3 regions of the Halomonas sp. R57-5 genome follow, and region 1 is predicted to be linked to each of the others. Evidence: predicted binding sites of a transcription regulator. Region 1 holds the regulator's gene; each other region holds the start of a gene.

The links. Region 1 encodes sigma-54, which starts transcription at its own class of promoters, with help from an activator protein. Its sites were predicted from a motif close to TGGCACNNNNNTTGCTNT; they were not measured.
Region 2: a site for sigma-54 is predicted at 653-670, ahead of speB (agmatinase). Genes of this name have one in related genera too.
Region 3: a site for sigma-54 is predicted at 899-916, ahead of HALO_RS03675 (DUF3305 domain-containing protein). Genes of this name have one in related genera too.

What each region holds. Positions count from the first base shown of each region.
Region 1 is NZ_LN813019.1:3,191,263-3,193,531, reverse strand. Features, by position in the region: gene hpf (ribosome hibernation-promoting factor, HPF/YfiA family) at 1-108, opposite strand, end outside; gene HALO_RS14755 (RNA polymerase factor sigma-54) at 207-1,619, opposite strand; gene lptB (LPS export ABC transporter ATP-binding protein) at 1,784-2,269, opposite strand, start outside.
Region 2 is NZ_LN813019.1:876,275-878,543, forward strand. Features, by position in the region: gene HALO_RS03960 (sigma-54 interaction domain-containing protein) at 1-524, opposite strand, end outside; gene speB (agmatinase) at 747-1,697, shown strand; gene HALO_RS03970 (YjiH family protein) at 1,801-2,269, shown strand, end outside.
Region 3 is NZ_LN813019.1:814,874-817,142, reverse strand. Features, by position in the region: gene HALO_RS03680 (DUF3306 domain-containing protein) at 1-334, opposite strand, end outside; gene HALO_RS03675 (DUF3305 domain-containing protein) at 331-771, opposite strand; gene HALO_RS03670 (formate dehydrogenase accessory sulfurtransferase FdhD) at 966-1,853, shown strand; gene mobA (molybdenum cofactor guanylyltransferase MobA) at 1,850-2,269, shown strand, end outside.

The DNA of each region.
Region 1 (2,269 bases):
CGTGGTTATATTGTCGTAATGGCGCTCTACACGCTCAAGCTTTTCGTTGACATAGTCACGCAAGGCGTCAGTCAGTTCTACGTGATGACCAGTGATATTTACTTGCATTGACGTGCTCCTTATCCATCGGACTGTACTTCGATTGTAACCCTTTTTGCCGCGTTGCAAAGCCCTTGTCGAGAGATTCGCTGCAACGTCGACAGAACCTAGCGTAAACGACGTCGCTCACTGGAGGAAGGAATGCCCATGGCCTCGCGATATTTAGCCACCGTACGCCGCGCTACTTGAATCCCTCCTTCGCCTAATAGCGTGACTAGGCGGCTGTCTGAGAGCGGCTTGCCGGGTGGCTCCTCTTGAATCAATTTCTTGAGTCGCGCGCGGATGGCGGTGCTGGAGTGACTGTCGCCATCTTGACCGCTCACCTGACTTGAGAAAAAGTACTTGAGCTCGAACACGCCCCGGGGGGTATGGATATATTTTTGCGTCGTGACCCGTGAAATCGTCGATTCGTGCATCTCCACAGCTTCGGCAATATCGGCCAGTATCAGCGGTTTCATGGCTTCTTCGCCGTGCTCTAAAAAGCCAATCTGGCGGGTGATGATTTCGCGCCCCACGCGTAGCAGCGTATCGTTACGGCTCGAGAGGCTCTTAATCAGCCAGCGCGCTTCCTGTAGGTGCTCTTTGAGAAACTGGTTGTCATCGCTTTTGTCCGCACGCTTAATCAAACTGGCGTAGTCGGGCTGAATGCGCAGCCGTGGCAGGGCCTCTGGGTTGAGTTCTAAATGCCAGCCTTCGTGGTCGTGGCGGACGACCAGGTCGGGGGTTACATAGCTGTCATCGGTGTCGCCGTAGGCGCTGCCTGGGCGGGGGTCGAGGCTGCGAATAAGTAGGATAACATCGGCCAGCTGTTGGTCATCGAGCCCCAGGCGGCGCTTTAGCAGGCGCATGTCATCCTTACCAAGCGCTTCGAGGAACTGCCGCACTAGGCGGCGGGCGGGAACCAGTAGCGGCGTATCATCGGGCAGGGCGGCGAGCTGCAGCATCAGGCATTCACGCAGGTCGCGGGCAAAGATACCGGTTGGCTCAAACTGCTGGAGTTTGAGCAGAATGGTTTCTACCTCGCGTTGGCTAAGCCCGTCAATGCCCTGGGCACGCAGGCCCTCACGAATATCGTTAAGCGGCTGGGTTAAGTAGCCGTTGGCGTCGAGCGCGTCGATTAAGCTCTCTGCGACAAGCTGTTCGCGGGCGCTAAAGTCGGTCATGGCAAGCTGCCATAGTAGGTGCCCATGCAGGCTCTGCCCGGCTGCCTGACGCTCAAAATCAGGGCCTTCGCTGCTGCCGCCCTGGCTACCCATATCTTGATAGGTATCTGACCAGTCGCTATCTACTGAGAGTTCAGTGGGGATGCCCTCTGACCACTCTTCTTCCTTAGGCTCGCTGACAGCCTGCTCACCAAATTCATCTTCCTGCTCCAGCATGGGATTGGCATCTAGGGCCTGCTGAATTTCTTGACGAAGGTCCAGCGTCGAGAGTTGCAACAGCGCAATCGCCTGTTGCAACTGGGGCGTCATGGTCAGCTGTGTGCCGATACGCAGTTGGAGAGAAGCTTTCATGACCATCTGAGAACCACTCGTTAATCAGAATGCTCCACCCTAGTGCGAGTGAGTGTCTGGTGCAAGTGCAATAAGCATGCCATTGGTAGTAAAGTTGTTGCAGAGCGCTATTTACAGAACCAAAAAATAGGTTTATGGGCAGGCGGTGATTGTAGGCATAGCTGATCAGTTTAAAGGCGAAAATCAGCACCCAGATATACGTCTCTGACCTTCTGATTATCGAGAATGGCACTGGGTGAACCGCTGGCAATGATTTGCCCATCACCAACGATATAGGCGATATCGCAAATATCGAGGGTTTCACGCACGTTGTGATCGGTGATCAGTACGCCAATATGACGTTGCTTCAGCGCACGAATGATGGTTTTGATCTCGCCTACCGAAATAGGGTCGACGCCAGCAAAGGGCTCATCCAGTAAAATAAAGGCAGGGTCAGTGGCCAGCGAGCGGGCAATTTCTACACGCCTGCGCTCACCGCCCGAAAGGCTCATGCCAAGGTTGTCGCGGATGTGGGTGATATGAAAGTCTTCGAGTAGCGCTTCCAGGCGCTGTTCGCGTCCTGTGCGGTCAAGTTCTTTGCGCGTCTCGAGTATCGCCATAATGTTATCGGCAACCGATAGTTTGCGAAAAATAGACGCCTCTTGGGGGAGGTAGCC
Region 2 (2,269 bases), 2.3 Mb from region 1:
GCATCCGAAGGGGCGACCCGCTTAAGCAGTAGCGCAATTTCACGCATCACGCTGCTGCGCACCTGCAAATTGTCCAGGGCGTCATCCAACGCCTGCTCTTCCGCGTCTGGCGCTGCCTGACTGCGCTTTAAGTGTTCGCTAAAGCGTTTTTGTAGCAGCGCATACTCGTCCTGCAATAGCTGCAAGTCGGTTAAGTCCCGCGAGCGGCTGATAATGCGCTCCAGCTTGCCGTCGACGAATACAGGGTAGGCTTCGGCGATCACCCGGCGGCCCGTGCCGGTGACCTGCATAATCTGCGCAGGCCGACGGGTGCGCATTACTTCCATGGTGATGGAGGGCTTGAGCACCCCGGCCGCTTGCAGTTGCTGCACACTGCTAGAGAGCAGCTCCTCTCTGGATACCCCGTAAACCGCTTCGGCTCCTGGGCTAATATCGACTATTTGCCCATCGCCACTGACGATAAAGAAGTGGTCGTTTGCGGTCTCCACAATGGTTCGCAGCACGCGTTTATCTATTTCACTCATCGCAGCCGACTCCTCTGAGTGATTCATTTATGAATCTTTGATTCAAGAATGAATTAAAAAAGCACCTGGCTGATTCATTTTTGCATCGTTCGGTCGCTAATCCCACCACTTTATAGGCATCTACGACTTGGCATGGTCTGTGCAATGTCTTTAGAAGAGTAGTGAAAAGAGCTAGGCCAATACCTACACCATGCTCACCGCCAAAAAATATAGGAGATGTGTATGTCGGAGTTTAATCAGCCCCTGGGCGGCAACACCATGCCGCGCTTTGCAGGCCCTGCCACCATGATGCGCCTGCCCACCCAAGAGACAGCCGAGGGTCTGGATGCGGCATTTATCGGTATTCCCATGGATATCGGTACTTCAAACCGCCCCGGTACGCGGCTTGGGCCGCGCCAGATTCGCGACGAGTCGCGCATGCTGCGCCCCTACAACATGGCGACCCGCGCAGCGCCCTTTGAAAGTCTGCAGGTGGCCGATATCGGCGACGTGCCTATCAACACCTTTCATCTGCCAAAAAGCGTCGACATCATCACCGCCTTCTATGACGACGTGCTCAAGCACGATTGCATTCCGCTGACCCTGGGTGGGGAGCACACCCTGACGTTGCCAATTCTTCGCGCCATGGCCAAAAAACACGGCCCGGTGGGGCTGATTCATATTGATGCCCACGCCGATGTCAATGAGCACATGTTCGGCGAGCCAATTGCCCACGGCACGCCGTTTCGTCGCGCCCAGGAGGAGGACTTATTGGCCCATGGAAAGGTAGTGCAAATCGGACTGCGCGGTACCGGCTATGCCGCTGAAGATTTTGACTGGTGTCGCGACCAGGGCTTTCGCGTCGTTCCCGCCGAAGAGTGCTGGTATCGCTCGCTAGCGCCCTTGATGGCCGAGGTGCGTGAGCAGATGGGCGATATTCCGGTGTACATCAGTTTCGACATCGACGGCCTGGATCCTTCTGTTGCCCCCGGCACCGGCACGGTGGAAATGGGCGGGCTGACCTCTACCCAAGGATTGGAGCTGGTTCGCGGTGCCGCTGGGCTGAATATTGTCGGCGGCGATCTAGTGGAAGTGTCACCKCCTTATGATCCCAGCGGCAACACCGCGCTGATGGGCGCCACGCTGCTGTATGAAATGCTCTGCGTACTGCCGGGCGTTAAACACAGCGAGTGACGCCGACCAAATGGCTAACAAAGAAATAGCGACTAAATAAAAAAGTACTGACCTAGCTACGCCGCCAGCCACCTCCAATAATCACTTCCAATGGGTGACCCCTATGTCGTATAGCAACGTTAAATCGGAACAGCCGACCTCGTCGGCACCGATACCCCGCGCGCACTTACTGAAATTTATCATTCCATCGCTAATTGGGGTGCTGCTGTTTCTCGTCCCTTTTCAAGTGGGCGATACCATCAATATCGGCATGGGGCTCATGGCCGATAGTCTGCAGGCTTTGCTGGGCTCGGCGCTGCCGGCCATTGCTGTCGTTGTGCTCTGCCTGTCGGTGGTAGCGACGATTTACACCAAGCTAGCTAACCCTTCCTGGGCCAAAAAGGGCATGCTGCACGAAATGTTTCATGTTGGCCCGGTGTGGCTTGCGATGCGCGTATTAGGCGCGCTTTTTGCTGTGATGACCTATTTTCAGTTCGGGCCTGAGTTCGTGACTGCTTCCTTTACCGGTGGCGTGATGCTCAATGACCTGGCGCCGGTACTGCTCACCTTCTTTTTCTTTGCCGCGCTGCTGC
Region 3 (2,269 bases), 2.4 Mb from region 1:
GGCCGTCTCGGACGTTGTAGTTGCCGGTTGCCCATAGCCGTTTCAATGCTTGCCTGCGTAAAGGGCCACTGACTCCCGGTGCCATAAAGGCGCTGAAGTCACTGCCCGCGGCCAATGTATCCGGGTCAGGCAAGGTATGATCGAGGCTGCCTGGTTCTGGCGCTCGTTTTGGTTCTTGCGGTGTTTCAGATGCGGGTTGCGGCTGCTCGGCCTCATGATAAGCCGCAGCATCCGACTCCACSGACGCTTCATCACTGGGTGCGCCCGCGGTTGGCTCGKCCTTTTGCGTTGGTATATTACGCTTCAGCCGCGACCAGCGCTCTAAACGACTCATTCTGGCTGCTCCTTAGTGGGCATCTCTTTGGCGCGCCCTGCCCCTTTACGCTTTTTCTTGCGCATCTCCAGCGGCGCCTCGCCATGACGGGCAAGGTAGCTCTCAATCCATACCTGAATAGCCATGGGCATTGGCGATTCCAGCACCTGCTGTTCGCCATCCATCCAGCCCGCCGCGACGTCCTGGCTGGCGGTGATCGCATCCGGCTTGGGCGTTTGGCCGGTAAAGCCCGCACGCACAAATAGCCGTGGCGTCTTAGAGGTTAGGTTGAAACGGTAGGCTGCACGCTCTGTCATCGACAGCTGCAGATTAAGTACATTCTCGCCCTGGTCGCCCAGTGTAAGCTCAACAATACGCCACTGGGTCAGCGTAAAACTTTTCACCTGCTTGGGCTCGGCCACCAAGGTAATACTGATTGGGCGTAGGTTATCACTCATATATTTAAAAACCCTGAACCTTGAATGGATGGCATTTGAAAGACCAATACTTGTTAGCATAGTACTTATTTGGATAGTACTTATGAGGATGGTACTTATTAGGATAGCGCTTGAATGGGTAGACAAGTAAGCATCTCCAGCGCCATCATCGTCAACCCTGTCGTTTTGCGAGAACCATTTCGCGAGGATTACCCATGCCTGCCCTTCAGCCCACCCTGCAGATAAGCCGAGCCCGCTTACCGGCCACCACCGAGATTAGTATCGTTGACGAGTATGGCTATGCACGCCAGCAGGCGATCGCCGCTGAAAGAGCGCTGACGGTGTACCTCAACAAACGTGAAATTGTCACGCTGATGACACTGGGCGACGATCCGGAAGCCTTAGTCGTGGGCTATCTGCGCAATCAAGGGCTATTGCGTGCAGCCAACGATTTACAGGCAGTGCAGGTCGACTGGGACGTCGAAGCGGCGGTAGTGATTACTCGTCACCTGCCCGAAGATTTAGAAGCACGCTTAAGCACCCGCACGGTCACCACCGGCTGCGGTCAGGGCACGGTATTTGGCAAACTGCTCGACCAAACCGCGCTGACGGCGCTGCCTGATACCCAACTGGCTCAATCCACGCTCAATCAACTGCTGCAAAACCTTAACGCCTACAATGAGACGTATCGCAGCGCCGGGGCCGTTCACGGCTGCGCGCTCTGCCATCAAGCCAACGTGCTTGATTTTGTAGAGGACGTGGGGCGGCATAACGCGGTGGATACCTTAGCGGGACGCCAGTGGTTGCAGCAGGCGGACAGCGCCAGCGCAGATATCTTCTACACCACCGGACGACTAACCTCCGAGATGGTGCTGAAAGTGGCGCAAATGGGTATTAGCGTGCTGGTATCGCGCTCCGGCGTTACTCAAAAAGGCGTTGAGCTGGCCGAGCGCTTTGGGGKGATGCTGATCGCCCGCGCCAAAGGCCGCCACTTCCAGGCGATCAATACCCACAACCGCTTAACGCTGGACGCTATTCCAGCGAAGCCATCGCATGCCCGGTCATCTAGCCAAGCAAGCTTAACAAAAGAGACAAGCCCATGATTCCTACCCACGAACTCACCGGCATGATTCTCGCAGGCGGCGAAGGTCGCCGGATGGGCGGTCGCGACAAAGGGCTTGAGCCGTTCGCGGGCCTGCCACTCGTCGGCCATGTAGTGAAACGCCTTAAAGACCAGGTAGCCGAGCTGCTGATTAATGCCAACCGAAATGCCGACGCCTACCAGTTTTTTGCTGATCGTGTGATTGCTGATCAAGTAATGGACGATGAGGAAGGCGGCTTTAAAGGCCCGTTGATGGGCATCTATAGTGGCTTAAGGGCGGCAAAAACCCCCTGGTTACTGGTGACCCCCTGTGATTCTCCCGCCCTACCCGATGATTTAGTGGCGCGCATGGTAGAAGGTATTGCGTCTGAGCACGGCGAGCATGACATCGCCGTAGCCTTTGACGGTGAACGACTG